DNA from 2 places in the Nocardioides sp. LS1 genome. Region 1 is predicted to be linked to the other one. Evidence: predicted binding sites of a transcription regulator. Region 1 holds the regulator's gene; the other holds the start of a gene.
What was found. The regulator HrcA, encoded in region 1, represses chaperone genes, less so after heat shock. The targets are predictions, from matches to a motif close to TTGGCACTCGNNNNNNNCGAGTGCCAA.
Positions count from the first base shown of each region.

Region 2: groES (co-chaperone GroES) is a predicted target of HrcA. The motif match lies at 5,227-5,253, and genes of this name have one in related genera.

Region 1 is NZ_BIFF01000001.1:453,550-460,474, forward strand. It holds gene EJF31_RS02130 (S8 family serine peptidase) at 1-181, shown strand, start outside; gene EJF31_RS02135 (hypothetical protein) at 294-734, shown strand; gene EJF31_RS02140 (MBL fold metallo-hydrolase) at 831-1,682, opposite strand; gene hrcA (heat-inducible transcriptional repressor HrcA) at 1,758-2,771, shown strand; gene dnaJ (molecular chaperone DnaJ) at 2,820-3,992, shown strand; gene EJF31_RS02155 (16S rRNA (uracil(1498)-N(3))-methyltransferase) at 3,992-4,732, shown strand; gene EJF31_RS02160 (class I SAM-dependent methyltransferase) at 4,740-5,489, opposite strand; gene EJF31_RS02165 (HNH endonuclease signature motif containing protein) at 5,825-6,925, shown strand, end outside.
Region 2 is NZ_BIFF01000007.1:87,643-94,567, reverse strand. It holds gene EJF31_RS20410 (ABC transporter ATP-binding protein) at 1-165, shown strand, start outside; gene EJF31_RS20405 (ABC transporter permease) at 152-1,024, shown strand; gene EJF31_RS20400 (SigE family RNA polymerase sigma factor) at 1,126-1,671, shown strand; gene EJF31_RS20395 (hypothetical protein) at 1,665-3,002, shown strand; gene groL (chaperonin GroEL) at 3,072-4,697, opposite strand; gene groES (co-chaperone GroES) at 4,778-5,071, opposite strand; gene EJF31_RS20380 (class I SAM-dependent methyltransferase) at 5,300-6,457, shown strand; gene EJF31_RS20375 (B12-binding domain-containing protein) at 6,461-6,925, opposite strand, start outside.

The DNA of each region.
Region 1 (6,925 bases):
GCGCGGGATCGACGTCGACGTGGCGTGGGCCGACCGGTCCTCGATCGTCGCGACCGGCAACAGCTTCGCCGCTCCGCACGTGGCCGGCATGGTCACGCTGCTGCTCGGCAAGCACCCCGGGCTCACCCCCTTCCAGGTGAAGGCGGTGCTCCAGGCGGTGAGCGAGAACGCCGTCCCGTAGGGGTCCGCGAGAAGACGCTCGTTGTGTCAGCGAGCAGACGGAACAGGACGAGCGGCAGGAGCACAGTTCGGAACAACCAGGGCGAGCGGCCCACCAACAGAGGAGAACAACCATGAACGACAACCCGATCAACGAGCCGACCGACGAGGACGTGGAAGGTCACCGCAGGGCGGGCGGCCACACGTTCGCCGAGGACGAGGACGTCGAGGGCCACCGCAGGGCGGGCGGCCACACGCTCACCGACGACGAGGACGTCGAGGGTCACCGCAGGGCCGGCGGCCACACGCTCTCCGAGGACGAGGACGTCGAGGGCCACCGCAGGGCCGGCGGCCACACGCTCACCGACGACGAGGACGACGTCGAGGGCCACCGCAGGATGGGTGGACCCACGCTGACGGACGAGGACGACGTCGAGGGCCACCGCAGGGCCGGCGGCCACACCCTGGCCGAGGACGAGGACGTGGAGGGTCACCGCCACTTCATCGCCGAGGGCGCGGACGACGACGTCGAGGGTCACGTCCAGCCCCGCCGCGACATCGACATCGAGCGCTGAGCGCCCGGTCGAGCCCTCGGGCCGCGTGGCCCGCTCGTCAGATCGGCCCGGACCTCCAGGGGTTCCGGGCCGGTCGTGCGTGCGCCCGGACCAGCATCAGATCAGCGGCAGCCGCTTCTGACTGCGGGGCAGCTGCTCGTAGCCACGGCGTACGGCGTGTCCGAGCACCTCGCGCAGGTAGGGCCAGTCGCCCACCTCGAGGGCCTGGTCGACCGGCACGCCCCGGGTCGCGAGGTCGCGGATCGTCTCCGCGACGATGCCGATCGCGTTGCGCTGCTCCTCGACGAAGTCGCGGGTGACCGGGGCGCCGTGACCGGGCACCACCACCGTCGACGACGTGGTCAGCCCCAGCACGATGTCGAGCGAGAGCGGCCACTCCAGCGGGTAGCAGTCGCCGCCGAAGCCCGGCGCCGCCGACTCCTCCACCAGGTCGCCCGCCAGCAGCACGTCGACGTCGGGCACGCGCACCACGAGATCGCCGCCGGTGTGGCCGCGCCCGGGGTGCACCAGCTCGACCGCCCGGTCGCCCAGGTCGAGGGAGACCGCGGAGGAGAACGTCGTGTCGGCCACGACGACCTCGGTCTCCAGGACCTCGTCGCGGTGCGGGTCGGACGGGTCGTCGCGGTAGAGGCCCTTGATCCGCTCGGCCGCCTCCAGGGTCCGCGCCGCCGCCGTCTCGTGGGCGTGGATCGGGATCTGCCCGTAGGCGCTGCGGAACATCCCGTTGCCGAAGGTGTGGTCGAAGTGCTCGTGGGTGTTGACCACGCCGACCACCTCGCCCGCGCCCAGCCGGCGTACGTCGTCGAGGACCGCGCGCGCGGCCAGCGCCGAGGCGTGCGTGTCGACCGCGAGCAGCCCGCGGTCACCGCCGACCAGTGTGATGTTCACGTCGAACCACTCGTAGCGCGCGACCCACACGCGCTCGGCCACCTCCGTGAACTCCGTCATGGCCCGAGACCCTAGTACTCTTGGCACTCCGAACACGCGAGTGCCAAGACTGACGACAGCGGCGAGGAGGTCACGATGCAGGAAGAGCGCAGGCTCGCCGTGCTCCGCGCCATCGTCGAGGACTACGTCTCCACCGAGGAGCCGGTCGGGTCCAAGGCCCTGGTGGAGCGCCACGGGCTCGGCGTCTCGCCGGCCACGGTGCGCAACGACATGGCCGCGCTGGAGGAGGAGGGGTTCATCACCCAGCCCCACACCAGCGCCGGCCGGGTGCCCACCGACAAGGGCTACCGCCTGTTCGTGGACCGGCTCTCGACGGTCAAGCCGATGAGCGCCGCCGAGCGCAAGGCGATCTCGACCTTCCTCGACGGGGCCGTCGACCTCGACGACGTCGTGCAGCGCTCGGTGCGGACGCTCTCGCAGCTGACCCGCCAGGTCGCCGTCGTGCAGTACCCCACGCTCTCGCGCTCCACCGTCCGGCACGTCGAGCTGGTCGCGCTCGCGCCCACCCGGCTGCTCGCGGTGCTGATCCTGTCGACCGGCCGGGTCGAGCAGCGCATGGTCGAGGTCGAGACACCGGTCAGCGACGAGGACCTCGCCGACCTCCGGCTCACCGTCAACCGCGCCGCGACGGGTGCCGTGATCGCCGACGCGGTCACCGCGCTGCGTTCCGCCGTACCTCTGGTCGACGGTGAGGCGACCCGTGCGGTCGTCGACGTGCTCGTCGAGGTGCTCGTCGACCACCGCTCCGACGAGCGGATCGCGGTCGGCGGCGCGGCCAACCTCGCGCGCTACGGCGACAGCTTCGACTCCGCGGTCCGGCCGCTGCTCGAGGCGCTGGAGGAGCACGTGGTGCTGCTCAAGCTGCTCGGCGAGGCCTCCACCGGCGGCGCGGTCACCGTCCGGATCGGTCACGAGGGCCCCTACCAGGAGCTGTCGGCCACCAGCGTCGTCGCGACCGGCTACGGCCCGCGCGACGAGGCCGTGGCGACCTTGGGGATCGTCGGCCCGACCCGCATGGACTACCCCGGCACGATGGCGGCGGTCCGCGCGGTCGCCCGCTACGTCTCGCGCATCCTCGACGAGGGCTGAGGCCCGCTTCCCCGAACGCCCCCCCACAGCAACGAGAAGGAACGTGTTTTGAGTCAGGACCTGTACGACCTCCTCGGTGTCGCCCGCGACGCGGACGCCGACGCCATCAAGAAGGCCTACCGGCGTCTGGCCCGGCAGCTGCACCCGGACGTCAACCCGGACCCCGAGACGCAGGAGAAGTTCAAGGAGGTCTCGATGGCCTACGAGGTGCTCTCCGACCCCCAGAAGCGCGCGGCCTACGACCGCGGCGGCGACCCGTTCGGCGGGCAGGGCGGCGGCTTCGGGCAGGGCGCCGGCTTCTCCTTCACCGACATCATGGACGCGTTCTTCGGCGGCGGGGCGCCCGGCGCGGCCCAGGGCCGCGGCCCGCGCCCGCGCGTACGCCGCGGCCAGGACGCCCTGATCCGCCTCGAGGTGGACCTCGCCGAGGCCGCCTTCGGCACGGCCCGCGAGCTCAAGGTCGACACCGCCGTCCTGTGCACCACCTGCAACGGTGACGGCGCCGCCCCCGGCAGCCACCCGATCCCGTGCGAGACCTGCCGCGGTGCGGGCGAGGTCGCCCACGTGCAGCGGTCGTTCCTCGGCGAGATCCGCACGCTGCGCCCGTGCGCGGCGTGCCGCGGCTTCGGCTCGATCATCCCCGAGCCGTGCCGGGAGTGCTCCGGTGACGGCCGGGTCCGCTCGCGCCGCACGCTGACGGTCAAGATCCCCGCCGGCGTCGACAACGGCACCCGCGTCCAGCTCACCGAGCAGGGCGAGGTCGGCCCCGGCGGCGGCCCCGCCGGCGACCTCTACGTCGAGATCCACATCGCGCCGCACGAGACCTTCACCCGCCACGGCAACGACCTGCACTGCACCGTCTCGGTGCCGATGTCGGCGGCCGCCCTGGGCACCACGCTGACCCTGCCGACGCTGGAGGCCGACGTCGAGAGCGGCGCCGACTCGGGCGTCGAGACGTCCTTCGAGCTCGAGCTCAAGCCCGGCACCCAGTCCGGCACCGAGCAGATCCTGCGCGGCCGGGGCGTGCCCGGGCTGCGCGGCGGTCGCGGCGACCTGGTCGTCAGCGTGATCGTCGAGACGCCGACCAAGCTGGACGCGCGCCAGGAGGAGCTGCTCCGCGAGCTCGCCGCCCTCCGCGGCGAGGAGTCGCCGACCGGCCAGGTCCGTCCCGGCAACAAGTCGTTCTTCGGCCGCCTCCGCGACTCGTTCAACCAGCACTGATGTCGCTGCCGGTCCACCTGGTGCCCTCGCTCGCGGGCGTCGCCGCCGGGTCGTCGGTCGAGGTCACCGGCGACGAGGCGCACCACGCCGTCGCCGTACGCCGGCTGCGGGTGGGGGAGCAGGTCGTGCTGACCGACGGGCTGGGGGTCTCGGTCACGGGCTCCGTCTCGTCGACCGGGAAGCGGGTCTTCTCGGTGGAGGTGTCGTCGGTGTCTGCGTCCGCGCCGCCGTCGCCCTCGCTGGTGGTCGTCCAGGCGATCCCCAAGGGCGACCGCGGCGAGCTCGCCGTCGAGATGCTCACCGAGATCGGCGTCGCCGAGATCGTCCCGTGGGCGGCGTCGCGCAGCGTCGCCGTCTGGAAGGGCGAGCGGGCGGTGAAGTCACTGGCCCGCTGGCGGTCCACGGCGCGCGAGGCGGCCAAGCAGTCGCGCCGGTCGTGGTTCCCCGAGGTGACCGAGATGGCGTCGACCGCCTCGGTCGCGTCGTTGATCGGGTCGGCCGACCTCGCTGTCGCGCTCCACGAGGAGGCGTCGGTGCCGCTCTCGTCGGTCGCCGTGCCCGCCTCCGGGCGGATCGTCGTCGTCGTCGGGCCGGAGGGCGGCGTCAGCCCCGAGGAGATCTCGGCGTTCGTTGCCGCCGGTGCCTCGTCGGTGCGGCTGGGCTCCGAGGTGCTGCGCACCTCGACCGCGGGCGTCGCGGCCGTGTCGGCCCTGCTGTCGCGCAGCCCTCGCTGGTCCTGACGTCTCGCTAGTGCCGGGCCTCGATGAGGGTCCTGGTCGAGTGCGCGACGAACGGACCGTGCTCGCGCAGCTCGCGGTCGAGCTCCTCCAGCCGTGTGCGACAGCGGTCCACCGTGAAGTCGGGGACCCACCAGACGCACTTGCGGAGGAGGTAGACGACCGCGCCGACGTCGTGGATCTCCATCCGGCAGCGCGCCGTACGCAGGTCGACGACGTCGAGCCCCGCCTGCCGTGCCGCGTCGGCCTCGTCCTCCGGGACGCGTCCCAGGTTGGTGCGCGGCAGCGGGCCGGTGAACCACTCGATCAGCTCGAACGCCGACGCCGGGCCGACGTGCTGCGCGAGGTAGGTCCCGCCGTCCTGCAGGACCCGGGCGATCTCGGCCCAGGCCGGCCGCACCGGGTGGCGGCTCGTGACGAGCTCGAAGGTGGCGTCGGGGAAGGGCAACCGGTCTTGTGGCGTGACGTGGACGACCTCGACGCCCCGGGGGCCGAGGGTCGCCCGGGCCCGCTCGACGTTGGGCGCCCAGCCCTCGGTCACCACCATCCGCGCCGGGAGGCGGGGCGCCTCGGCCACGATCTCGCCGCCGCCGGTGTCGATGTCCAGGGCGGATCCGACGGTGGCCAGACGCTCGGCGAGGAGCCGCGCGTAGCCCCACGGCGGCCGCTCCTCGGTCGCCCGGCCCTCGAGCCAGCCGAAGTCCCAGCCGGACACGTCGGCCGCCTCGGCCTCGTCGATCAGGTCGGTGAAGGAGCGCACGGCGAGCAATCATGGCCCATCCCCACTGCGGGAGTCGGTCTCGTGGCGCGCTTCGCTGGTTGAGGAGCGAGCGCCAGCGAGCGTCTCGAAACCCGGTGGGCCAAGGTGCGGCCTTGTTCGCCGCCGTTGGGTGAGGGACCTCGCGCCTTCGGCGCGTATTTCCAGATTTCGTGGTCACCGCAGGGTTCGCACGAGGTGCCTCCGGACCCTGCTTCCCGGCTCTCGGTTTCCTGGCTCGACCGCTGTGATTGGGGTTTTCAAAACTTTACTTTCGATCCCTGTTGAGGGCAGCTTTCGGGGCCGGGACTGTCGGTGGTCGCTGCTGGAATGGACTCATGCTGGTGGAGACCATGAACGGCGGGATCGGGATCCAGGTCGACGACCTGGACGACGACTTCCTGCTCTACCTGGTCTCCGATGCGGAGGTCCAGGACCGCCAGGCCCAGCGCCGCAAGCTGCGGTACGCGATCCAGTGGGCCCACCGCCACCCCGCCACCAACGACACCGGTCCCGCGACCTGGGCCGAGGCCGGCCGCAGCGGCGGTGGGTTGGACTGCGACGAGGCCATCGCCGGCGACGGCGCACCGCTGGTCGCGGCCTTCGCCGCGGAGCCGTTCGCGGCCGCGATGGGGATCTCCACCGCCGCCGGGATCACGCTTATCGCCGACGGCCTCAACCTGCAGCACCGGCACCCCCGGATCTGGGCCAAGGTCGAAGCCCTCGAGGTCCCCGCCTGGCGGGCCCGCCGGGTCGCGCAGATGTGCGCCTCCCAGTCCGCCGCGGTCGCCGACCACGTCGACACCGCGCTCGCCGACCGGATGGGTGCCTGGGGTGTCACGACCATCGAGAACGCCATCGCCGCCGCGCTCGCCGACCTCGACCCCGAGAACGTCGCGGACGCCGAGGACGAGGCGAAGGCCGCCTGGGGTGTGCGGCTCACCCACGGCTCACCCCGACGGCTCGGGGTCTGGGCGGGGACCTCGACGCTGGAGATCACCGGCGACACCGCCGACCTCACCGCCCTGCACGACCTGATCTGCGCCACCGCCCACCAGCTCCTCACCGACGGCAGCCCGTTCAACCAGGAGTCGTTGGAGGTCCGCAAGGCCCGGGCGGTCGGCGTCATCGCCGCAGAATCCGGCGGGCACGGCGTGAAGCCGGTGACCCGGATGTACCTCCACATCGACGCCGACGACCTCGCCGACCCGTCCGCGACCGGCTGGGCCGAACGCCTCGGACCCGCGACCGTGACCAAGATCCGCGACTGGCTCGCCGGCACCCGCGCCACCATCCTCCCCGTCCTGGACATGCGCCGCCTCGACGCGGTCGACCGGCACGACCCACCCGCCTGGATGGCCGAACAGGTCAGGCTCCGCGACCCCCACTGCGTCTTCCCCTGGTGCCAGAAGGACTCGAGGGGCTGCGACCTCGACCAC
Region 2 (6,925 bases), on a different contig from region 1:
ACCCCGGGCGGTGCCGCCGGCCGGCTGGGCTCGGTCGCGCCGGAGAAGGTGGTCACCGCCTGCGTGCACGCCGGGCTGTCGGTCACGCGGTACGTCGTCGACGCCCCGCTCCTCGAGGACATCTTCGTCGCGCTCACCGGGGAGGGATTCGATGTCAGCGGCTGAGGTGGCGACCGGCGTCGTACACACGGGGATCAGACCGGTACGCCGGCCCTCACTGCGCTTCCTGCGCTCGGAGCTGCGGCTGATCTTCCGTCGACGGCGCAACCAGATCGGCCTCCTGGTGCTGGCCGCGGTCCCGATCTTCATCGCGATCGCCGTGAAGAGCACCGCGTCGCGCCCCGGCGAGGAGGCGCCGGACTTCTTCCGCTCCATCACGGAGAACGGGCTGTTCGTGGCGCTGTCCGCGCTCACCATCGAGCTCGGGCTGTTCCTCCCCCTCGCCATCGGCGTGATCGCGGGCGACTCGGTGGCGGGCGAGGCCAACGTCGGCACCCTGCGCTACCTGCTGACGGCACCCGTGGCTCGGCTGCGTCTGCTGGGGGTCAAGTACGTCGCGGTGGTGATCTTCGCCTTCGTGGCTACCCTCACCGTCACCGTGACCGGGATGGTGGTCGGCCTGGCGCTCTTCGGTGGCGGCGACCTCACGACCCTGTCGGGCAGCCAGGTCTCCTTCACCAACGGGTTCGTGCGGGTGCTGGTCGCCTCGGCCTACATCGCGCTCTGCCTCGCCTCGCTGGGCGCGGTCGGGTTGTTCATCTCCACCCTCACCGAGCAGCCCATCGCCGCCACGATCGCGACGGTCTTCTTCAGCGCCACCAGCCTGATCCTCGACGCCATCCCCCAGGTGTCCTGGCTGCACCCCTACCTCATCACCCACCACTGGACCGCGTTCGGGGACCTGCTCCGGGACCCGGTCGTGTGGGGCGGCGTGACCAAGGGGGTCTACGTGGCGGGCGCCTACGCCGTGGTGTTCTTCCTCGCGGCCTGGGCCCGCTTCGCCGGCAAGGACGTCACCAGCTAGGTGTGGGACCGTTCCGGGTCTCGGTGCTTCGCTGTCGCGTGCAACCGAATGCCGGCTGACCTCGTTCAGAGGGACATGGAGACTCGGGGGAAGAACCGCTGATGAGGCGCAGGGACCAGGCCGGGGACGAGGCGTTCACGGAGTTCGCAGCCGCGTCGCGGGCGCGGCTGCGCCGGACGGCCTACCTGCTGTGCGGCGACTGGGACCGCGCGTCCGACCACGTCCAGGAGGGCCTGGTCCGCGTGTACGTCGCGTGGCCGCGGCTGGTGCGCAACGGCGGCGAGCTCGCCTACGCCCGCAAGGCCGTCGTCAGCGCGTTCCTGGACTCGGCCCGGCGCCGCTCCAGCACCGAGCTGCCGGTTGCCGAGCACCACGAGGGCGCGACGCCCGACGACGTGGCGGGCGCGGTCGCCGACCGGGCCGCCCTGATGGCCGCGCTCGCGCGGCTGCCCGAGCGGCAGCGGGCCTGCGTGGTGCTGCGGTACTTCGAGGACCTCGACGTCCACGCCACGGCGATCGCCCTCGGGTGCAGCGAGGGCACGGTCAAGAGCCAGACGTCCCGGGCGCTCAGCAGTCTCCGGTCCATGTTCGAGGCGGCGGCCCGCGACGAGCTCGCGGTCGCCGGAGAGAGGAGCCTGCCGTGGTGAACGAGCTGCGCACCCTGCTGCGGGAGAACGTCGAGCACGCCCCCGAGGACCACGCCGACCTCGGCGAGGTGCTCCGCCTCGGCCGGTCCCGCGTACGCCGCCGGCGGACCCTCGTCGGCTCCGGCGCCGTGTCGGCGATCGCCGTCGCGGGCGTCGTGACCGCGCTGGCGCTCGGCGGTCCCGGCACGGACCACGCCGCCGGTCCGGCGTCGCGGCCGGCCCCGGACGCGCCGACGACCAGCCTCGCCGACGCCACCCCGGCCGTGGCCGGACGCGACTACACCGAGCTGGCGTCGTACACCAACGACAACCTCGACGCCGACAACGGGCAGTACTTCGACGGGGTCACCGACGACGGGCTCGTCCTCTTCCGCGACGGGCCGCGGGCCGACCAGCTGCGGCCGCGCTTCGCGCTGCTCGACCCGGCGACGGGGACCAAGGACTGGCTGCCGGACCTGCACATCGGCCAGACCCAGACCTGGCCGGTCGAGCTCGGGTCCGACCGCCTCGCCCTCGTGGGCGCGGCCGGCAGTCAGGCCTCGACGCTGACGGCCTACGTCTTCGACCGCAGCTCCCGCACGTGGTCGGCGGTGACCTGGCCCGGCCTGCCGGCGGTGGGCTTCCCCGGATCGGCCCAGGTCGGCCCCGACGGGCGCCTGTACGTCGGCACGCCGGCCACGCAGGGCAAGATCCCCCCGGGCGGCTGGCCGACCCAGCCGGGCGGCGACGCCGAGGACGCCGACGCCCAGGGCGACTCGTTCGAGCTGTGGTCGGTCTCGCTGACCGAGGGCTCCGACGCCCGCGACGAGGGCCTGCGCTTCGGCGAGCTGGCCTTCACCCCGCACTCGATGGTGTGGACCGACCGCAGCAACGGCGACGCCGGGCAGGTGCACGTGCGCGACCTCGCGACCGGCGAGGAGCACGCGTTCGACCCCCACTCCGGCGACCGGTGCAACCTGCTGGGCTTCGGGGCGACCGACGACCGGGTCGTGCTGAGCCAGTACTGCGGCACCTACGGCGACGTCCGCGACGACCGGGTCCAGGTGCTGACGACCGACGGCGACCAGGTCGTCACGATCCAGGACAGCAGCAGCGACGGCATGCTCGCCGGGGCCGGCGGTGACGGCAGCCTCGTCGAGGTCTCGGCGTACGAGCCGGGCCGGGCGGGGACCTACCTCTACGACCTCGCGACCGATCGGCTGCTGCGGATCAGCGACGGGATGTCGCACTGGGGCAACGGCGGCCCGACGCCGGACGGCACGTTCCTGTGGAGCACCCCGACCAACCACGGCCACGGCCAGGTGCAGCACGTCGGACGGCTGACCCCCTGAAAATGACACCGACCCGTCGTCAGCTGACGACGGGTCGGTGCGGTGTCGCGTCAGGACGCGACGGGTGGATCAGTGGCCGTGGCCGTGCCCGTGGCCGGCGCCCGCGGGGGCGTCGTCCTCGTCCTCGGGCTTCTCCACGATCAGCGTCTCGGTCGTCAGCAGCATGGCCGCGATCGAGGTGGCGTTGACCAGCGCGGAGCGGGTGACCTTGACCGGGTCCAGGACGCCCTGGGCGACCAGGTCGCCGTACTCCTCGGTGGCGGCGTTGTAGCCGTTGCCGATGCCGAGCTCGCGGACCTTGGAGGTGACGACGTAGCCGTTGACGCCGCCGTTCTCGGCGATCCAGCGCAGCGGCTCGTCGGCGGCCTTGCGCACGATGCGCACGCCCGCCGCCTCGTCGCCGGTGAGGCCGAGGTCGCCGTCGAGGACGGAGACCGCGTGGATGAGCGCGGAGCCACCGCCGGGGACGATGCCCTCCTCGATCGCGGCGCGCGTCGCGGAGACGGCGTCCTCGATGCGGTGCTTCTTCTCCTTCAGCTCCACCTCGGTGGCGGCGCCGACCTTGATCACGCACACGCCGCCGGCCAGCTTCGCGAGGCGCTCCTGGAGCTTCTCGCGGTCCCAGTCGGAGTCGGTGTTCTCGATCTCGGCCTTGATCTGGTTGACGCGACCCTCGACCGCGGCGGCGTCACCGGCACCGTCGATGATCGTGGTGTTGTCCTTGGTGATCACGACGCGGCGGGCCTGGCCCAGCACCTCGAGACCGACCTGGTCGAGCTTGAGGCCGACCTCGGGGGCGATGACCTGACCACCGGTCAGGGTCGCGATGTCCTGCATCATCGCCTTGCGGCGGTCACCGAACGCCGGAGCCTTGACGGCGACCGCGTTGAACGTGCCGCGGATCTTGTTCACGACCAGGGTCGAGAGGGCCTCGCCCTCGACGTCCTCGGAGAGGATGAAGAGCGGCTTGCCGGCGGCGATGACCTTCTCGAGCAGCGGCAGCAGGTCGGAGATCGCGGAGATCTTGCCCTGGTGCAGCAGGATGTAGGGGTCGTCGAGGACGGCCTCCATGCGCTCGGGGTCGGTGACGAAGTACGCCGAGATGTAGCCCTTGTCGAACTGCATGCCCTCGGTGAACTCCAGCTCGGTGCCCATGGTGTTGGACTCCTCGACCGTGATCACGCCGTCCTTGCCGACCTTGTCGAAGGCCTCGGCGAGCAGGTCGCCGATGACGCTGTCGCGGCTGGAGATCGTGGCCACGGAGGCCATGTCCTCGCGGGACTCGACCTCGCGGGCCGCCTCGCGCAGCGCGTCGCCGACGGCCTCGGCCGCGGCGTCCATGCCCCGCTTGAGACCCATCGGGTTGAAGCCGGCGGCCACGGCGCGCAGGCCCTCGTGGACCATCGCCTGGGCCAGCACGGTGGCGGTGGTGGTGCCGTCACCCGCGACGTCGTTGGTCTTGGTGGCGACCTCCTTGGTGAGCTGCGCACCGAGGTTCTCGAACGGGTCGTCCAGCTCGATCTCCCGCGCGACGGTCACACCGTCGTTGGTGATCGTGGGGGCGCCCCACTTCTTGTCGAGGACGACGTAGCGGCCCTTGGGGCCGAGCGTCACCTTGACGGCGTTGGCGAGCTTGTCCACGCCGCGCTCGAGCGAGCGGCGGGCGTTCTCGTCGAACTCCAGGATCTTGGGCATTGGTCTCCTCTAGAAACGAGTTCGGGTCGTGCCGCCCAGGGTGCGCAGGAGCGCACCGTGGGCAGCACGACCCGGTGAAATCAGGAAACGACGGCGAGGACGTCGCGGGCGCTCAGGATGAGGTACTCGGCGCCGGCGTACTTGACCTCGGTGCCGCCGTACTTGCTGTAGATGACCTTGTCGCCGACGTTGACGTCCAGCGGGACGCGGTTGCCGTTGTCGTCGATGCGACCCGGACCGATGGCCAGGACCTCGCCCTCCTGGGGCTTCTCCTTGGCGGTGTCCGGGATGACCAGGCCGGAGGCCGTGGTCTGCTCGGCGTCGAGGGGCTTCACGACGAGGCGGTCCTCGAGGGGCTTGATGTTGACCGACACGATGTCGACCTCCACTTTCTCCACTTGTCTGACTCTGGGGTGAAGGCGCGGGACGCGCCTCCGGACGTTGGGGCCTGCTGGGAAGGGCGCCGTCGCGGGGGTCGCTCTTCGTCGCAAGCACTGGCACCCTCATGGCGAGAGTGCCAGATCAGACGTTAGCACTCGCCCCAGCGGAGTGCCAGAGAAGCCCACCTGAACGTTCGCCCAACGCTCTGCGAGGATCGCCTCGTGGACCTCGACGACTTCCGGTGGCTGCTGACCGACGACGGCCAGCAGCTGCTCGCCCGCGCCGCCGACGCCCCGGCCGACCCGCTGCACGCCCAGACCCAGCTCCGTCGTACGGCGGATCCGGGGCACGTCGCCGCGGCGCTCACCCAGGTCGGGCTGCGCCGCAGGGCGGAGGCGAAGTTCGGCGACCTCGCGGCGCGGATGTACTTCACGCCGGACGGCCTCGAGCAGGCGACCCGGCTCCCCGTCGCCACGCACCGCTCCGCCCGGTTGCAGGCCGCGCAGATGGAGACGCTGGTCGACCTGGGCTGCGGCATCGGCGGTGACCTCATCACGTCCGCCCGCGCCGGCCTGACCTGCGCCGGCGTCGACCTCGACCCCGTGCGGGTGGCCGTCGCCGAGGCCAACCTGGCCGCCCTCGACCTGCCGGGCGCGGTCATGGTCGCCGACGCCACCGGGGTCGACCACTCCCCCTTCGACGTGGCCTTCGCCGACCCGGCGCGACGCACCGGCCGCGGCCGCACGTTCGACGTCGAGGACTGGACCCCGCCGTGGCCGTTCGTCGAGGGCCTGCTGCGCCGCGACGCGTGCGTCAAGGTCGCCCCGGGAATCCCGCACGCGATCATCCCGGCCGGGGTCGAGGCCGAGTGGGTCAGCGACCACGGCGAGGTCAAGGAGGCCGCGCTCTGGTCGGGCCGGCTGGCCACCACCGAGCGCCGGGCCACCGTCATCGGCGACGGCGGGCTGGCCACCCTCACCGAGGAGGACGACCCGGGCGCCGGCGTCGTACCGGTCGGTCGATTCCTCTACGAGCCCGACGGCGCGGTGATCCGGGCCGGCCTGGTCACCGCCGTCGCCGCCGGGGTGCGGGGCGGCCTGGTCGACGCCCACATCGCCTACGTCACCTCCGACGAGGCGATGCGGACCCCCTTCGCCCGCGGCTACGAGGTGCTCGAGGAGCTGCCCTACCGCGAGAAGGCCCTGCGCGCGGCCCTTCGGGAGCGCAACGTCGGCGCCCTGACCATCAAGAAGCGCGGCGTCGAGGTCGTGCCCGAGCAGCTGCGCAAGCGCCTCGACCTCTCCGGGGACGAGACCGCCACGGTCGTGCTCACCCGGGTCGCCGGGAGCGGCACGGCCCTCCTCGTCCGACCCTTCTGACGGCTACGCCGAGGCCAGCAGCAGCCGGGCCATCGGGTGGCCGCGGACCCGGCCCGCGAGGGTGTCCCAGGTCAGCTCCATGACCGTGGACGGGGCGGCGCGACGCGTGAGCATCCGGGTCATCCACTCCCGCACCTCGAGCATGATCGTGTCGTCCCCGGTCACCAGCGCCGCGCCCAGGCAGCCGACCAGGTGGTCGACGTTGCTCTCGTAGTCGGTCCACCAGTCCGGGGTGCCGCCCTCGTCCCCGACGCGGCGGCGTACCTGCCGGACGACGTACGCCGCCAGCTCGGGCCGGGCATCCTCCAGCCAGGCGCCCTCGGCCTCGCCCGGCACCGCTTCGAGGTCGGGCAGCCGTGGGAGCCGGGCGGGGAGCCGGTCCAGCACCTCGACCACGGCCTCGATGCTGGGGGCGTGGACCGTGGCCCCGAGCGAACGCGCCCGGCGGGCGTCGAGTCCGAACGCCTG